DNA from 3 places in the Paraburkholderia agricolaris genome. Region 2 is predicted to be linked to each of the others. Evidence: predicted binding sites of a transcription regulator. Region 2 holds the regulator's gene; each other region holds the start of a gene.
The links. The regulator LexA, encoded in region 2, represses DNA repair genes until DNA is damaged. The targets are predictions, from matches to a motif close to ACTGTATNNNNATACAGT.
Positions count from the first base shown of each region.

Region 1: GH665_RS04620 (ATP-dependent helicase) is a predicted target of LexA. The motif match lies at 2,272-2,289, and genes of this name have one in related genera.
Region 3: recA (recombinase RecA) is a predicted target of LexA. The motif match lies at 3,350-3,367, and genes of this name have one in related genera.

Region 1 is NZ_QPER01000001.1:1,011,537-1,017,398, reverse strand. Features, by position in the region: gene GH665_RS04625 (DUF4088 family protein) at 1-44, shown strand, start outside; gene GH665_RS04620 (ATP-dependent helicase) at 62-2,230, opposite strand; gene GH665_RS04615 (hypothetical protein) at 2,479-2,742, opposite strand; gene GH665_RS04610 (hypothetical protein) at 2,848-3,303, opposite strand; gene GH665_RS04605 (RNA-binding S4 domain-containing protein) at 3,621-3,839, shown strand; gene GH665_RS04600 (MATE family efflux transporter) at 4,098-5,510, shown strand; gene panS (ketopantoate/pantoate/pantothenate transporter PanS) at 5,831-5,862, shown strand, end outside.
Region 2 is NZ_QPER01000001.1:2,579,035-2,584,896, reverse strand. Features, by position in the region: gene nodI (nodulation factor ABC transporter ATP-binding protein NodI) at 1-828, opposite strand, end outside; gene GH665_RS11560 (universal stress protein) at 1,094-1,561, shown strand; gene GH665_RS11555 (DUF2939 domain-containing protein) at 1,724-2,392, opposite strand; gene GH665_RS11550 (hypothetical protein) at 2,626-2,976, opposite strand; gene lexA (transcriptional repressor LexA) at 3,034-3,684, opposite strand; gene GH665_RS11540 (sulfate ABC transporter substrate-binding protein) at 4,000-5,049, shown strand; gene cysT (sulfate ABC transporter permease subunit CysT) at 5,187-5,862, shown strand, end outside.
Region 3 is NZ_QPER01000001.1:560,703-566,564, reverse strand. Features, by position in the region: gene sucC (ADP-forming succinate--CoA ligase subunit beta) at 1-595, opposite strand, end outside; gene GH665_RS02545 (DUF2889 domain-containing protein) at 592-1,335, opposite strand; gene recX (recombination regulator RecX) at 1,461-2,186, opposite strand; gene recA (recombinase RecA) at 2,194-3,270, opposite strand; gene GH665_RS02530 (response regulator transcription factor) at 3,503-4,279, shown strand; gene GH665_RS02525 (sensor histidine kinase) at 4,289-5,827, shown strand.

The DNA.
Region 1 (5,862 bases), 1.6 Mb from region 2:
GTCCGGCGCCGCAACAGCAGCAACAACAGCGGCAGTCACGGTAATCGCAGTAAAAACCGGCTCAGTCCCACATCTTCCTGAGCCTCGCGCCAATTTCGATCTTCGCCTGCGCCGCCGCGGCCAGCCCCGCTGCCGTCGGCGCGCTCGGCACCGGCACACGCGGCCACGCATAGGCGTCGAACAAAGGCATCAGATGCGCCGGAATGAACCGGGTGCGCGACGCCCATACATGACGGTCGCCCAGATGGGTCTGGTTGTGCACGTAAAAACGCTGCGGCACGACGATATGCAGGTCCTCCTTCGCGCGCGTCATCGCCACGTATAGCAGGCGGCGCTCCTCGTCGATTTCCTCTTCGCTGCCGGTGCCGAGATCGGACGGAATGCAGCCATCGACGCCATTCAAGACGAACACGTTGCGCCACTCCTGCCCCTTCGCCGAATGAATCGTGGACAGGATCAGGTAGTCCTCGTCGATCAGCGGCACGCCGGATTCGTCGCTGGTGGCGTCTGGCGGATCGAGCGTCAACTCGGTCAGAAAACGCTCGCGCGACGGGTACGTGCCCGCGATGCTTTCCATCTGCAGCACGTCCGCATGACGGATCGCCGCGTCTTCATGATTGCGTTCGAGATGCGGCTCGTACCAGCGCCGCACCATTTCGAACTCGGCCGGCCACGGCGTCTGGCGCCCGTACACGCTCGACATCAGCTTGACGAACGGATGCCAGTCTTCCCGCGCGCGGGCGGGCGGCGCAAAGGCAGCCAGCGCACCAGCGGCGCTCTGGGCGAAGTCGACCGGATTGCCGGCACCCGCCCGCGCCACGACCTCGTCCAGCACCTTCGCGGCGGTCGTGGGACCGACGCCCGGCAGCAATTGCACGACCCGAAAACCGGCGACGCGGTCGCGTGGATTCTCCGCCCAGCGCAGCACGGCGAGCACATCCTTGACATGCACCGAATCGAGAAACTTCAGGCCGCCGAACTTCACGAACGGAATGTTGCGGCGGGTCAATTCGATCTCGAGCGCCGCGCTGTGATGAGCCGCGCGAAACAGCACCGCCTGTGACTTGAGCTTCATGCCTTGCTCGCGCGCTTCGAGTACCTGCTCGACGATATAGCGCGCCTGATCTGCTTCGTCGGCGACGGTCACCAGACGCGGGCGCTGCGCCGAGGCCTTGTCGGTCCACAGATTCTTCGTGTAGCGCTCGCTGGCCAGCTCGATCACCGCATTCGACGCCGCCAGAATCGGCTCGGTCGAGCGGTAATTGCGCTCAAGCGTAATCTGCCTCGCGGGCGGATCGAAGTGCGCCGGAAAATCCAGAATATTGCGCACGGTCGCGCCGCGAAACGAATAGATCGACTGGGCGTCGTCGCCGACCACGGTCAGGCCCCGGCCGTCGGGTTTTAGCGCGAGCAGGATCGACGCCTGCAGGCGATTGGTGTCCTGATACTCGTCAACCAGCACGTGATCGAAGCGCGCCGACAGATCGGCCGCGATGGCCGGCTCGGCGGCCATATGCGACCAGTAGAGCAGCAGATCGTCATAGTCGAGCACGCTCTGCTTCTGCTTGGCCTCGACGTATGCCGCGAACAGCCTGCGCAGATCGGCCTCCCACTCGCGGCACCAGGGGAACGCGCTGTCGAGCACGTCGGCGAGCGACGCGCCGGTGTTCACCACGCGCGAGTAAATCGCAAAGCAGGTGCCCTTGGCCGGAAAGCGCCGCTCTTTCGCGGACAAACCGAGCTCGTGGCGCACCAGATTCATCAGGTCGGCGGAATCCTCACGGTCGTTGATCGTAAAGGCGGGCGCGAGGCCGATCAGGTCCGCGTATTCGCGCAAGAGCCGCGCGCCGACGCTATGGAAGGTTCCGGACCACGTCAGCCCTTGCGCCAACGCAGCCCGCGTACCGAGCGCCGCGCCGGCGATGCGCGTGACGCGGCGGGTCATTTCGAGCGCAGCGCGGCGGGAGAAGGTCAGCAGCAGAATACGCCGCGGATCGGCGCCCTTCACCACCAGATTGGCGACCCGATGCGCCAGCGTATTGGTCTTGCCGGAACCCGCCCCCGCTATTACCAGCAGCGCACCGGGCGGCGCGTTGGGACTATCGGCGCCGTATTCGACGGCTTCGCGTTGCGCGTCGTTGAGTTTGGCCAGCCAGTCGGCGGTATCAGGATGGGAATGGGTCCCGGAATCGGCATCGACCGGTGACGGAGATTCAGCGACGGAGAGCACGATGGATTCGGGCCTGAGAGGGAGTGGACGCGGCGACGCATACTGTATATCCATACAACCCACTGAGACAAGCGACCCTTTTTAACAACAACGCCAGGCACCGCGAGGTCTTGCGAAATGAGCGTCGCGGCCGGTCGACCAAGCAAAGCAAGCATAAAAAATGACCCGGGCGCACACGCGCTCCGGGCCATTTTGGCGACGGCGTCGGGCAACGCGTTCGCGACGCCTTGCCTCCCATCGAAACACTCTTACTGCTTCTTCGCGTCCTTCAGACTGGCATCGGCGTTCGCCTTGTCGGCGTCGGCCTGGGCATCGGTCTTTTTCTTGTCGGCCTTGACTTGCGCCACCGAGGCTTTCTTGTCAGCCTTCGACTGTTCCTTCGCCGCTTTCTTGTCGGCGTGGGTCACCGGCGCGGCGGCCGGCCCGCTCGCCTGCGCGAACGCGACTGACGACAGGCAACCGGCGATCAGCGCGGCGTAAATCCGGTTCTTCATCGGCTGGGTGATGTTCATGCGATACCTCCGTACAACGGGAATGCGGGTCAATCAGACAGCTTGCACAGCCCCGCTTCACTCCGCAGAAAGCTGGGTGAAGCGGGCCGCAGAGGACGTGTGGATTTAGTGCTTCACGTCGGCGCCGTTGTCCTGGGCAGCAGCCTGGCCTTGCATGTTCATCTTCATTTCGTTGTTGGCGGTCTGCTTGTCAGCCTTCTGGTTGATCTTGGCGTCATGCACCTGCTCCTTGTACTGCGACTTGGCAGCCTTTTGCTGCTGCTTCAGCTCGGTCTTGGACGCCTTCTTCGACGCCTTGTATTCGGCATTAGCCTGCGCGTTGGCATCGCGCTTCTGAACCAGCGGATCGGTCGAACCCGATGCCGTCAGGCGCGTCGGCGCCGGCGTGACCGGCTGCACACCCTGCGCGGCCGGTGCTGCGGGCGCGTCAACGGCACCCTGGGTCTGGACTTGTGCCTGGCCATTCATACCCGCGGCCGGTTGCGCGGTCTGCGCGAAAGCAGCGGTAGCGGCAAAAGCAGTCAGGGCGGTACCGATCAGGAGCGTACGAATCTGAGTCATGGCGAAATCCTCTCTAAAATTGTTGTGACACGGGCGCCGTATCCGGTGCTGCATAGGGATGAGCGATTCATGCCCACCTCGCCCGGTCTATTCGCTGCTGGAAAAATTCAGCAGGCTTTCCTACAGACCCGCACTTTACGAGTGAAGTTCGTTATGTACGACCAGTGTTACGGAACGTTTCATTTTCTGACAAAAGTACAACATTCACATAACAACTGCTTGCAATTGGCGGTGCAAGGTCCAAACCCACCGGGACTTTCATTCAAGTCAAGCTTCTGGCTTATGATGCGAACCCTTTGCTTCAACGCGCAAACGTCATGCCCAACCTCGATTTCACACTGACCGGCGACTACGTCGAACTGCACAATCTTCTGAAGATAACGGGGCTTGCCGACAGTGGCGGGTCTGCAAAAATGATGGTCGCGGACGGTGCGGTGACCGTCGACGGCCGGGTCGAAACGCGTAAAACCTGCAAAATCCGCGCGGGCCAGGTCGTGCTGCTCGGCGATACGCGAATTGCGGTGCACGAGGCCTGACGCACGCGGAGTCTGAAAACTATTCCGAGAACTCGGAAGACCGCACGCACCAAAATCGTGCTTCCTCCATCGACATCCCCGTGCTGAAGCAATAAGCTGTCAGTTTCGACAGACAAACAATCGGCTGACAGCCGCCCTACGCCCCGGTGAGCCGCCTACGCGCCACCCCGCCGGCGGCACGCAAGCCGCGGGAGTCGCATGCGCCGTGCGGCTTATGCCCGCCGCCACGCTGTCATCCCTTCCGCCTCCAGGCGCTCCATGACTCAATCCGGCTTCACCCGGGTGGCCGCCCGGCCGCCGACCTTGTCCCGCCACGCCGCCGATACCGCCCGGCTCGCGGCGCCGCTCGCCATCGCACAACTGTCGCAAATGGCGATGGGCGTGACCGATACGATCCTGCTCGGCTCGCTCGGCCCCGACGCGCTTGCCGCCGGCGGCCTCGGCGCCAATCTGTTCTTCGTCGTGGTCACGCTGCTGCAAGGTGTGCTGACCTCCGTCAGCGTGAGCGTGTCGCATGCGCGCGGCGCGCAGGACGAAGGCCGCGTACCGCACATCTACTGGACCGGTTTCGTGTTATCCGTCCTGCTCTCGGTGCCGGCGTTCTTCCTGCTGTCGTTCGCCACGCCGATCCTGCTGGCGTTCGGCGAACCCGCGCTGCTTGCGCACAACGTCGGCGAATACGCGGCGGTGCTGCGCTGGGGCTCGCTCGGCAGCCTGATCGGCGTCGGCCTGATGCGCTCGTTCCTGCCGGCCATCGGCGCGGCCAAACGGCTCCTGTGGGTGTCGCTCGTCAGCGTGTTCCTCAACGGTTTTCTCAACTACGGGCTGATTCATGGCGTCTACGGGTTGCCTCGCCTGGGCTTTCTCGGTTCGGCCGCGGCCACCTCGATCACCGTCTGGCTGAGCGCGCTCGTGCTGATGGCCTTGTTGCATCTGCGGCCACGCTATAAACACTTTGTCGTCGCCACCCGGCCGAACGTGCCGCTGATGGGCGAGCTATTCGGCATCGGCTGGCCGGTCGCGATTACCTACGGTGTCGAGTCGACCCTGTTCCTCGCCACCGGCCTGATGGTCGGCCTGCTCGGCGAGTCGCAACTGGCCGCGCATCAGATCGCGTTGAACGTCGCGTCCGTCGCCTTCATGGTGCCGCTCGCGATCGGACAGGCAGCCAATGTGCGGGTCGGCTACTGGTCCGGCGCAGGGCAGCCGCTCGCCGCGCGCCACGCGGGTTTCGTCGCGCTCGCGCTCGGCGTCGGCTTCATGACGCTGTCGGGCATCGTGCTGATCGCGGCACCGCATTGGATCGTGGGCCTGTATCTGCATCTCGACGACCCGGTCAACGCGGCCACGGTCACGCTGGCGAGTTCGCTGCTCGGCGTGGCCGCGATCTTCCAGATCGTCGACGGCATGCAGACGGTCGGCTCAGGCTGCCTGCGCGGCCTGAAGGACACGCGCGTGCCGATGATCGCCGCGACGTTCGGGTACTGGGTGATCGGCTTTCCGACCGGCTACGTGCTGGCCTTTCACTTCGGGCTAGGCGCGCGCGGTTTGTGGTGGGGTCTCGCGGCCGGCCTCGCAAGCGTGGCGCTGCTGATGACCTTGCGCTTTCACAAGCTAAGCTTGCGGCGCGTGCCGGTCACGCCAGGCGCGCCGCCGGCCACCTCGGCCTGAGTTTGACGTGAAGTCCGCCTGAGCCTGGAGCGAGCCGCTCTGAACCAGGTCCAGGTAACGCCCGGATGGTTGCGCCCGCAACCATCGTTTCCCGGAAAAGCTGCCGTCAACGGTAAAATGCGTACTCTGGCGACACTGCGCGCACCCGCGTAACGCCACTCGCGCGCCTCACGAAGGCCCGCGTCACCCGACGGCTCGACACCTGACGTCGGGGCATACCGCTCTCGCGAACAGCACCTCGAACATGCACCGCTTCTTGCCGCGTGCCGTTCGGCCGACCTTCAATTCTCGCCATAAAACACAACCAGGGACCACCCGTCATGCTTGCCCGCGTCACCCGTTTATTTCCGCT
Region 2 (5,862 bases):
CTTGAGGCGGGCATGCACGGGCTGGGGATCGCTCACATAGCAGAACAGCGTCTCGCCACTGATCTCGGTGCGTTCCACAAACGGCGCCAGTTCATCGCGCAACGCCACCGGATCGGGGCCGAAGATTTCGATCACATCACAGCCGATCTCGGACGCGATCAACTCGCGCGGCGCGCCTTCGGCGATCTTGCGTCCTTCCTCGATCACGCACAGGCGATGACACAGCCGTTCGGCTTCTTCCATGAAGTGCGTGGTCAGCAGGATGGTCTTGCCGCGTACCAGCAGCGAACGCAGCCGTTCCCAGATCAGATGGCGCGCCTGCGGATCGAGGCCGGTGGTCGGCTCATCCATGATCAGCACGTCGGGATCGTTGACGAGCGCGCGCGCCAGCGTGAGGCGCCGCTTCATGCCGCCCGACAGTTCGCTCACGCGGGCATCCGCCTTGCTCTCGAGGCGGGCGAATTCAAGCAGCGACGGCACCATCGCGCGACATTGCGCGGCGCTCAAACCGAAGTAGCGGCCAAATACCAGCAGATTTTCGCGGACGGTGAAATCGGGATCGAGATTGTCGAACTGTGGGACGACCCCAACGCGCGCTCGCGCGATCCGCGCACGGCCGGGAATCGGCTCGCCGCACAGCCGAATCGTACCGGCGTCCGGTGCGGCAATGCCGAGCAGCATGCGCAACGTGGTGGTCTTGCCCGCGCCGTTCGGGCCGAGCAGGCCGAAACATTCGCCTGTGTTGACATGAAACGACAGTCCGTCGACGACCGTCTTTTCGCCGTAGCTTTTTTTGACCTGGTGGAACTCAATGGCGGCTTCAGACATGGATCGATCAAGGCTCCGGGAAAAGAGGCAAATAGCCGGTAAGGCCGCCCATTCTATGGCATCGGCAGCGAGGCGTTGGCGGCCGCAGGATGGGCCCGATGGTGTTTCTTGCGCTGCCGCATAGGGTCGCGGGCGCCCCGGATCGGGCCCGAATCCAGCACGCACCTGTTTAGGGCGCACTTAGCGTTTTCCATCCCTTGCAACCTGAATTGCGGCGCACCATGATTCATTTAGACCGCGTTCCTCGCGGGATGGGAGATAAATCATGGCGAGCTACCAAAAAATCCTGTTGTGCTACGACGGCTCGCGCGAAGGCCGCAAAGCGTTACGTTGCGGCGCCGATCTGGCGTTGGATCTGAAAGCGGAAACGCACTTGCTGTCGGTGGTCGACATGCGCTCGAGCATTGCGCAAAGCGCCGGCCTGCTGACCGATGTGGCCTGTGGCAGTTTCGAGAAAACGGCCCGCGACATCCTGCAGGAAGGCGTGGACTGGCTCACCGAACGCGGCGTGGCCGCGCAAGGGCATTTTGCGTTTGGCCATCCGATCGACGAGATCGCCAACCTCGCCAACGAACTGCATGTCGACCTCGTGGTGGTCGGCCATCGTTGCCGAACCGGTCTGTCACGATGGTGGATGGGCGCGGGAAATACCCCGCTGCTCGATCGGATCTCGTGCAGCATTCTGGTGGCGTGCTCTTCCGCGCAGGAGCAGCAGCAAGCAGAGGCGGCTTGAAGCAGGACGGGGTCAGGGCGTGGAGCCCGTGAATCTGGCTGAACGGGCCAAACAGGTCAAACGGGTCATATGGGCCGAGCGTTCGTTTGTTCAGGACGAGTGCATCGGCCAGATTGCGATTCGTTCCAGCTGGCCGCGTTCGCCAACTGCCCCTCCAGACGATCACTCGTTCAGATCGACCGCGGCCAGCTTCCAGATGAATAAACCTTCGCGTTGCAAGATCGCTGAGTAACGCGCATCGCCGGCACCATGCTGATAAGTGACGACGAACTCGTTGAAGCCGCGATAGCCCGCCGTGGTTTGCGGCGGTTGCGGTGGTGTCGCGTTGTTCTCGCTATGGGTTGGGCCGTTGGTTGTGCCGTTGCCCGTGTCGTTGCCCGTGCTACCGGCAACAGGCGGGGCTGGTTCCGGTGCAGGCCCTGGCGCGGCAGGTGGAACCGGCGGCCGTTCGCCCGGGTTGCCGCGCGGCGGCATGCCGTTCAGCAAGGCCGCCACGCCGTCGGGTGTCGCATAAGCGTCGACCAGTGGACCGATCAAGGCCACGCCGATCATGGCGCCAATCGCTGCGAACGGATTACCGTTGCCATGTCCGTCGAGCCTACGCGTGAGCAGGCCGGTGACCTGCTGTTTCAGGCTCTCGCGCAACGCGGGAAAATCGACGTATTTATTGACGGTTTGCGCATCACGTGCGTCCGCCGCGCGCTTGAGATTATTTAGCGCTATGTAGGGCGACGCATATCCGAACCCCAATGCGGCGATCACCACAATCACAATCAAAGTGACGATCAGCGGCCGGGTAGCGCTACGTTTCGTGCGAGTTGAAACTGCCATCGAGCGGGACTCTCTATCAGGTGTCATCTAACGTGGACCGCGGCCACGTAAAAACGATCCCATACGATGCAATATCCGGGAAGGCCGGGCGGCCGAGACTCTATGCCGGGCGTCGCAGGCTGCGGGGCACACGCCGGGCGTCGCATGCGGGCTATTGCATGTCGCGCGCGGCATCCCGTGCGCTGCATGGCGGCAGCCGGTTGCAGCCGGTTGCCGCCAACCCGCCGTGCAGCTTATGCCTCGAACACCGCGCCGTGCACGTTGGCTTCGTCGGCGATGCAACGATCGATCATGCGGCACACAGCGTCTACCGTGCCGACCATGATCAGCCGCGACGGCCCATGATAGACGCGCACCGGCGCACGGCGCGCGGGTTCAGCCGTATTCAGCCCGGAATTCAGTGACACGCGCGCAAAAGCCGGCAACGAGGACGGCAAACCTGCTCCTACGCCGGGCGCGTCGAACAGCGATAGCGATGGAGTGCCGGCCGGGGACGCCTCGATTAGCGAACAGGGCACCAGCTTGCGCAGATGGCGCAGACGACCGAACTGGCGAAAAGGCAGCAGGCGGGCAAGGCGTTCCATGAGTCTCTCCAGGCGATTCAACGTTGGGGCAGCTTTGGGTTGGCGCACGCGCAGGGCTTAGAACTCGCCCGGGCGGATCAGCCCGACGGCGATACCCTCGAGCGCGAATTCCGCACTGCCGGTTTCAACGAAGATGTTGTCGTAATCGGGGTTCTCGGCGATCAACTCGATGCCGTTCGGCCGGCGCTTCAGGCGCTTGACCGTTACGTCGTCGCCAAGGCGCGCGATGATGATCTGACCGTCTTTGGCTTCGCTTTTCTTCTGTACCGCGAGCAGGTCGCCGTCGAAGATGCCCGCGTCGCGCATGGACAGCCCGCGTACTTTCAGCAGGTAGTCCGGCTTGCTCGAGAACAGTGCCGGGTCGCACGCGTAATGCTGCGAGATATGTTCCTGCGCGAGGATCGGACTACCCGCCGCAACGCGGCCGATCAGTGGCAGCGACAGTTGCATGATGCTGGCGTGCGGCAGCGTGAACTGGTACGGCGAATCTTCGGCGCCCCCAAGCAGGCGAATGCCGCGCGATGCGCCGGCCGCCAGTTCGATCACACCCTTGCGAGCCAGCGCCCGCAAATGTTCTTCTGCCGAGTTGGCCGAGCTGAAACCCAGCTCGGCGGCGATTTCCGCCCGTGTGGGCGGGAAACCGGTGCGTTCGATGGCCCGGCGGATCAAATCGAAAACCTGCTGCTGACGTGCGGTAAGTTTGGTCATGGCGCCACTGTATGTATGAACAGGTGCCTGTATTTTTATACAGTATTCCGCGCAATTCAAGCTTTACTTTAAGTTCGTGCCCTGGGGTGGCGCTCCAGCGCCGCAAACGGACGTCATAACACCCGTTTTCGTGCCGCAACGCCTTATCCGGCCGTCATTACCACTTTTGCGTATTAAAGAATGAAGAAACATTATTTTTAATGATGAAAGCTCTTCGATAGACTTTCCTTCGAGTTGGGGCTCATGTGCACGTGACCGCGACGCAAAACAACACCACACGCTGTTTCAGCGGACCACCACGCGGAGAAAGTTGGCATGAACCATCAAGGCACGGGGCTGGCAGGCAAGACCAGAAAATTCATTGCGGCGCTCGCTTTCGGCGCAGTCGGCACGATTACCGCGGCCGGCGTCGTGACGCAGGCACATGCAGCGGACACGACGCTGCTGAACGTGTCGTACGACCCGACACGCGAGTTGTACCAGGACGTCAACCAGGCATTTGGCAAGGAATGGAAGGCGAAAACGGGCGAGACGATCACCTTCAAGCAGTCGCACGGCGGCTCGGGTGCGCAGGCGCGTTCGGTGCTGGACGGTTTGCAGGCGGACGTGGTGACGCTGGCGCTCGCCTACGACATCGACGCGTTGGCCAACAAGGGCTTGCTCGACAAGGGCTGGCAAAAGCGCCTGCCGGACAACGCGTCGCCGTACACGTCGACGATCGTGTTTCTGGTGCGCAAGGGCAACCCGAAGCACATCAAGGATTGGGACGATCTGATCAAGCCGGGCGTGTCGATCGTCACGCCGAATCCGAAGACTTCGGGCGGCGCGCGCTGGAACTATCTGGCTGCATGGGCCTATGCCGAACATCAGCCGGGCGGCAACGACCAGAAAGCGAAGGAATTCGTCGGCAAGCTCTATAAGAATGCCGGCGTGCTGGATTCGGGGGCGCGCGGCGCGACCACCAGCTTCGTGCAACGCGGCATCGGCGACGTGCTGATTGCGTGGGAAAACGAAGCCTTCCTTTCGTTGAAGGAATTCGGTCCGGACAAGTTTGAAATCGTCGTGCCGTCGGTGAGCATTCTGGCCGAGCCGCCGGTCGCGGTGGTGGACAAGGTGGTCGACAAGCACGGCACACGCAAGCTGGCCGAAGCGTATCTGAACTTCCTGTACAGCGAGCAGGGTCAGGAAATCGCGGCGAAGAACTTCTACCGTCCGCGTTCGAGCAAGGTGCCGGCCGAGCTGACCTCGAAGTTTCCGAAGCTGAAGCTGTACACGGTGGACGATTCGTTCGGCGGTTGGGCGAATGCACAGAAGACGCACTTTGCCGACGGCGGCGTGTTCGATTCGATTTACTCGCCGCAGTAAGGGGCACCCGGCACAACGACATGCGCGGTTGAACGCGTAGTGACACCTCGCCGGAAAGCGCGCCCGCAAGGCGCGCTTTCTGGCCAGCCAGGCGGCCGAAAAGAGCCGCCGGTTTCAACCCTGAAAGAGTACTGAGCATGACGACGTTGACCTTCCGAAAACCGAGCGCGTTGCCCGGTTTTGGCCTGACACTCGGCATCACGGTGGCTTATCTGAGCCTCGTGGTGCTGATTCCGCTTGCGGCGACCTTTCTCAAGACCGCGACGCTCGACTGGCCCCAGTTCGTGCGCGCGGTCACGTCGCCGCGCGTGCTCGCGTCGTATCGCCTGACGTTTTTCTCGGCCCTCGGCGGCGCGCTGATCAACGCGGTGTTCGGTTTTCTGGTCGCGTGGGTGCTGGTGCGCTATACCTTCCCGTTCAAGCGCATCGTCGATGCGGTGGTCGATCTGCCGTTTGCGTTGCCGACCTCCGTGGCCGGTATTTCGCTCGCGGCGGTGTACGCGGGCAACGGCTGGATCGGCCAGTTTCTCGAGCCGCTCGGCATCAAGATCGCTTTCACGCCGGCCGGTGTGCTGGTCGCGCTGACCTTCATCGGTTTGCCGTTCGTCGTGCGGACCGTGCAGCCGGTGCTCGAAGAGTTCGAGCGCGAGCAGGAAGAAGCGGCTGCCTGCCTTGGCGCCTCGCGCTGGCTGACGTTTCGCCGCGTCGTGCTGCCGGCCGTGTTCCCAGCCTTGCTGACAGGTTTCGCGCTGGCATTCGCGCGGGCGCTCGGCGAATACGGCTCGGTGATTTTCATCGCCGGTAATGTGCCGA
Region 3 (5,862 bases), 2.0 Mb from region 2:
TGATTTCGGCCAGCGATGCGTCGGTTTCCCAGAATGCCTTGTACAGGCCTTGCAGGATCGCACGTGCTTGCGGCAGCGAAGCGGCGGGCACGCCGATCTTCGTTGCGAGCTCGTCGGCTTCGGCGTCTTTCAGACCGGTCGCCGGATCGACGGCGATCTTGTGGATCAGCTCAGGCGTCTTTTCCGCGACTTCTTCGACGTCCATGCCGCCTTCGCTCGATGCCATCACGACGATCTTCTGCGAAACGCGATCGATCACCAGGCCGACATACAGTTCCTTCTTGATGTCAGCGCCTTCTTCGATCAGCAGGCGATTCACCTTCTGGCCTTCCGGACCGGTCTGGTGCGTGACGAGCTGCATGCCGAGGATCTGTTCCGAATACTCGCGAACCTGATCCAGCGACTTGGCGACCTTCACGCCGCCGCCCTTGCCACGGCCACCCGCGTGGATCTGAGCCTTCACGACCCATACCGGGCCGCCGAGCTCTTGCGCGGCCTTGACCGCATCATCCACCGAGAAGACCGGCTTGCCGCGCGGTACCGCGACGCCGAATTTCCGCAGGATTTCCTTACCCTGGTACTCGTGAATCTTCATGCGTGATTCCCTTCAGTCTGAGAGTTGGATTGAACATCGTTTCCGCTACCGTCGTTCATGCCGGACGCGTTGCCGCCCTCACCTGTCTGGCGGGCTGCCCCGTCGCCTGACGATGCCGCGCGATCCGCTGTATACGGAGCGCGGCCATACCAGCGCGGATAAAACTGTTGCACCGCCTCGCCGTCGAAACGCAGCGCGTGGCAGCGTCCCAGCTGGAATGGCGGTTTATCGTTGGAATGCTCGTCTGTGCTGTGCGACGAGCCGTTCCCTGAACTCGTCTCCGCGCCCGGCCTGCCGCCATCATTGGTGTTCCACACGTCGCCGGCGAACGCCTGGATTGCAGCGGTCGGCAGGAGTGCGCACAACTCGGTGAGATGCGTGCAACCGGCCGTGCCGGCCAGCAAACGGGCAGCATCGCGACGGAAGTTGTTGAACAGATTGAGCCCGATGAGGGCACGGTAGGCGGGATTGCTGGCTTGGCACAACCCTGGATAGGGCACCCAGTCGGACGACGCTTCGGCGTCGACGACATTGAGCTTGCGATCGATGGTGATGCGAAGCCAGAGTTCATGGATCGGCTGACCATTGGGCCGGACGCCCGACGCAAGCACCACATCGCGCGGTTTTTCGTCGGTCAAGCACGCTTCCACATCCCACAGGCCATCGGCTCGCTCATAGGCTTCCGCTCTGATTGCGCGACGGTGGCGCAACTGACGGGACACTGGCGGGGAGAGCGGCATGCGGAAAGGAAAGGCCGGATTGGAAAACCCCCGGATTTTAGCATACTGGGTATTTGGGACAGCGCGGAACGCGCAGGGCCGCCCGGTGGGCCGGGGCGCGCGGCGGACGCTATCTCAAAGTGGGGTTACTCGCCGCTCCACTCCTCGTCGAGCCCTTTAAGAATTTTGCCGATGGTTGCACCCGAGAACCCGCGCGACGCCAGAAAGCGCGCTTGCTTCGCCCGCTCGGCGGCGGTTTCCGGAAGCCGGTCGAATTTCTTCCGCCAGACGGCCTGAGCGCGTGCAAGCTCGGTTTCGCGCAGCTGCGCACTCGCTTCTTCGACCAGCGTTTGGTCCACAGCATGCTGCTTCAATTCACCGACAATCCGGCTCGCGCCCAGGCGCGACGAGCGCCGATGGATCAGGCTTTCCGCAAAGCGCGAATCGGATAGCCAGTTTTCGGCTTCCAGCGAATCGAGCAAGGTATCGAGTGAATCGGTTTCTTCGACGAACGGCTTGAGCTTGCGCGCGAGTTCGGTGCGGCTGTATTCACGCCGGGACAGATAGCCGAGCGCACGTCCTTTTAGCGAACGGGCTGGGCGTTGGGATTTTTTTGCATCGTCCTGACCTGGCTTCGCCTCGCCGGGTGTGCGGCGCGAGCGGGTGTAGGTGGTTTCGGACGGGTCCGCTGCAGCTTGAGCGGAGGAATCGGGCCGCGACTGACGGCCCTCTGCGCGATCGTGCGCGTCGAACGACTCGAAAGGATCAAGCGAATCAAACGGATCGCGCGGATCACCGTCACCGACACGCGGGCCGTCCGCGTTGCGTCCAGCGTTAGCAACATTGGACAGCGGCCGGCCCTTGCGTATCACGTGCTGGTTACTCTTCTTCGCCCGCGACTTCAGCTGCCGCACCGGTCGCCACTTCCGCCATGGCATTCACGCCCAGCGATTCACGGATACGGTTCTCGATCTCACGGGCAATGTCCGGATTTTCACGCAGGAATTCACGTGCATTGTCCTTGCCCTGACCGATACGTTCGCCGTTGTAGCTGTACCAGGCACCGGCCTTGTCGACGATTTTTGCCTGCACGCCGAGGTCGATGACTTCGCCCTGACGGGAAATGCCTTCGCCGTACAGAATGTCGAAAATCGCTTCACGGAACGGCGGCGCAACCTTGTTCTTCACCACCTTCACTCGCGTTTCGTTACCGATCACTTCGTCGTTCTTCTTGATCGAACCGATCCGGCGAATGTCCAGACGCACCGACGCGTAAAACTTCAGCGCGTTACCACCCGTAGTGGTTTCCGGATTGCCGAACATCACACCAATCTTCATACGGATCTGGTTGATGAAGATTACGAGGCAGTTCGTGCGCTTGATCGTACCGGTGAGCTTGCGCAGCGCTTGCGACATCAGACGCGCTTGCAGACCCGGCAGCGAGTCGCCCATTTCGCCTTCGATTTCAGCCTTCGGCACGAGTGCCGCGACCGAGTCGATCACGATCATGTCGATCGAGCCCGAGCGCACCAGTGCGTCGGCGATTTCAAGCGCCTGTTCGCCGGTATCCGGCTGCGAAACCAGCAGGTCGTTGACGTTCACGCCGAGCTTGCCCGCGTACTGGATGTCCAGCGCGTGTTCCGCGTCGATAAACGCTGCCGTGCCGCCGAGCTTCTGCATTTCGGCGACGACTTGCAACGTCAGCGTGGTTTTACCGGACGATTCCGGACCATAAATTTCGACCACACGGCCACGCGGCAAACCGCCGACGCCCAACGCGATGTCGAGGCCGAGCGATCCGGTTGAGACCACCTGGATATCTTCGACCGCCTCACCTGCGCCGAGCCGCATGACCGACCCTTTGCCGAACTGTTTTTCGATCTGCGCGAGTGCGGCAGCCAGTGCCTTGCTCTTTTCAGCAGTCAGTCCAGCCGAGCCTTTCTTGCTTTCTTCCATGAATCGTCCTTTGCTATGATGAACGGCGTCTGAGGCAGATGTGCCGCCCTTTTTAGCGGACAGCACACGAAACCCAGACACTGTATAAAAAAACAGTAGTTTTGGCAAGCGCGATTCTCATGCGAACGCGCATTTTTACCGCCGCGCTGCCCAACTACCCACAATAATTTTCGGAGACCGCTGTGCGCCGGGGAAACACCCCACGGTGCCGGCAAGGCCAGGTTGGCGCACCATGCGAATTCTGATTGCCGAAGACGACAGCATACTCGCGGACGGTCTGGTTCGATCACTCCGCCAATCGGCCTATGCCGTCGATCATGTGAAGAGCGGCGTCGAGGCCGACACCGCCCTGTCCATGCAAACTTTCGACCTGCTAATCCTCGATCTGGGCCTGCCGCGCATGTCGGGGCTCGAGGTGCTGCGCCGCCTGCGCGCCCGCAATTCGAACCTGCCGGTGCTGATCCTCACGGCCGCGGACAGCGTCGACGAACGCGTCAAGGGCCTCGATCTCGGCGCCGACGACTACATGGCCAAGCCCTTCGCCCTGAACGAGCTCGAAGCACGCGTGCGCGCGCTGACCCGGCGCGGCGCGGGAGGCGGCCCGACCGTGGTGCGGCACGGTTCTCTGTCGTTCGATCAGGTGGGCCGGATCGCCTACGTCAACGAACTGGTGATCGACCTGTCGGCGCGCGAACTCGGTCTGCTCGAAGTGCTGCTACAAAGGATCGGGCGGCTGGTATCGAAGGAACAACTGGTCGACCATCTGTGCGAATGGGGCGAGGAAGTCAGCAATAACGCAATCGAAGTCTACGTGCACCGGTTGCGCAAGAAGATCGAGCCGAGCGGCGTACGCATCATCACCGTGCGCGGCCTCGGATATTGCCTCGAGAAAGCCGCCCAGCCTTCTAACGTCAGCGCCGGCGCGCTCGCGCCGCCCGGCTCCGCCGAGCCCGAACCACCGGCGTCGCCGCCGTCGGCCGCGATGCCGGCGAGCCATCACTACAAATAGAGAGCCCCCATGTCCGCACGCGCAGACCGCGCCACGGCGCACGCGGCGGACCTCGACGAAGCGCGCGACGAGCGCTACGCCAATCCGTTCGCCCCGCCCGACGAGACCGAAGCCGCCGCTGAAGCACGCCCACGCTCGCTGTTCGGCGAAATTCTCGACTGGATGCTGGCGCCGCTCCTGCTGCTTTGGCCCATGAGCCTCGCGGTCACTTACCTGGTCGCCAAGTCGATCGCCAACGGCCCGTTCGACCGCGCGCTCGAAACCGACGCCTACGTGCTCGCCCGCCAGATTCATCCGATCAATGGCGTGGCGGAGCTGTCGCTGCCCGATTCCACCCGCGACTTTCTGCGCGCCGACAATGTCGACAGCGTGTTCTATCAGGTGCTCGGCACGCGCGGCGAACTGGTGGGCGGCGAGCGCGACATGCCGCTGCCGCACGAGGAAGACCGGCCGCCGCCGGGCCTCGTCGAATTCCGTGACGACGTGCTGCGCGGCAACGACATCCGTGTCGCCTATACGACCGTCGAGTTTCCGCAGACGCCCGGCGCGCAGCCGGTGCTGGTACAGGTCGCCGAAACACTCGACAAGCGCAGCCAGCTTGCCAACGACATCATCAAAGGCGTGATCCTGCCGCAGTTCGTGATCCTGCCGCTGGCGATCCTGCTGGTGTGGTTCGGCCTGTCGCGCGGACTCGCGCCGCTGCATGCGCTGCAGGCGCATATTCGCGCGCGCCGCCCAGACGATCTGTCACCACTCGAAGCGCGCCGCGCGCCGCCGGAAATCGAGCCGCTGGTGACGTCGTTCAACGATCTGCTGACGCGTCTCGAACAAAACATGGAGTTGCAAAAGCGCTTTATCGCCGACGCCGCGCATCAGATGAAAACACCGCTGGCCGGCCTGCGCACCCAGGCTGAACTGGCGCTGCGCCAGGACGCCTCCGCGGAAGTCCACCGCTCGCTCGAACAGATCGCCACCAGTTCGGAGCAGGCGGCGCGTCTCGTCACCCAACTGCTGGCGCTGGCGCGCGCGGAAAACCGCATGTCGGGCCAGATTTTCACACCCGTCGAGGTGACGGAAGTCGCGCGCAGCGCGGTGCGCGACTGGGTTCAAGCCGCGCTCGCCAAGCAGATGGACCTCGGCTACGAAGCGCCCGAAGAGCCGGTCGAAGTGGACGGCAATCCGGTCATGCTGCGCGAAATGCTGTCGAATCTGATCGACAACGCGATCCGCTATACGCCGGCTGGCGGCCGGATCACCGTGCGGGTGCGGCACGACGTGGCGGCGCGGCGCGTACACCTGGAAGTGGAAGACACCGGGCTCGGCATTCCGGTGGCCGAGCGCTCGCGGGTAGTTGAGCGTTTTTACCGGATTCTCGGCCGCGAAGGCGACGGCAGCGGCCTCGGGCTCGCGATCGTGCGCGAGATCACGATCATGCACGGCGGCGAGATGACGATCGACGATAACGTCTACCAAACCTCCCCGCGGCTTGCCGGAACGCTCGTCCGTGTCAGCTTGCACGTGCTCGAACGGGCACAGGACTTACCCTAAGGACGCCAAAACACCCATCAGAACCGCCACCATAT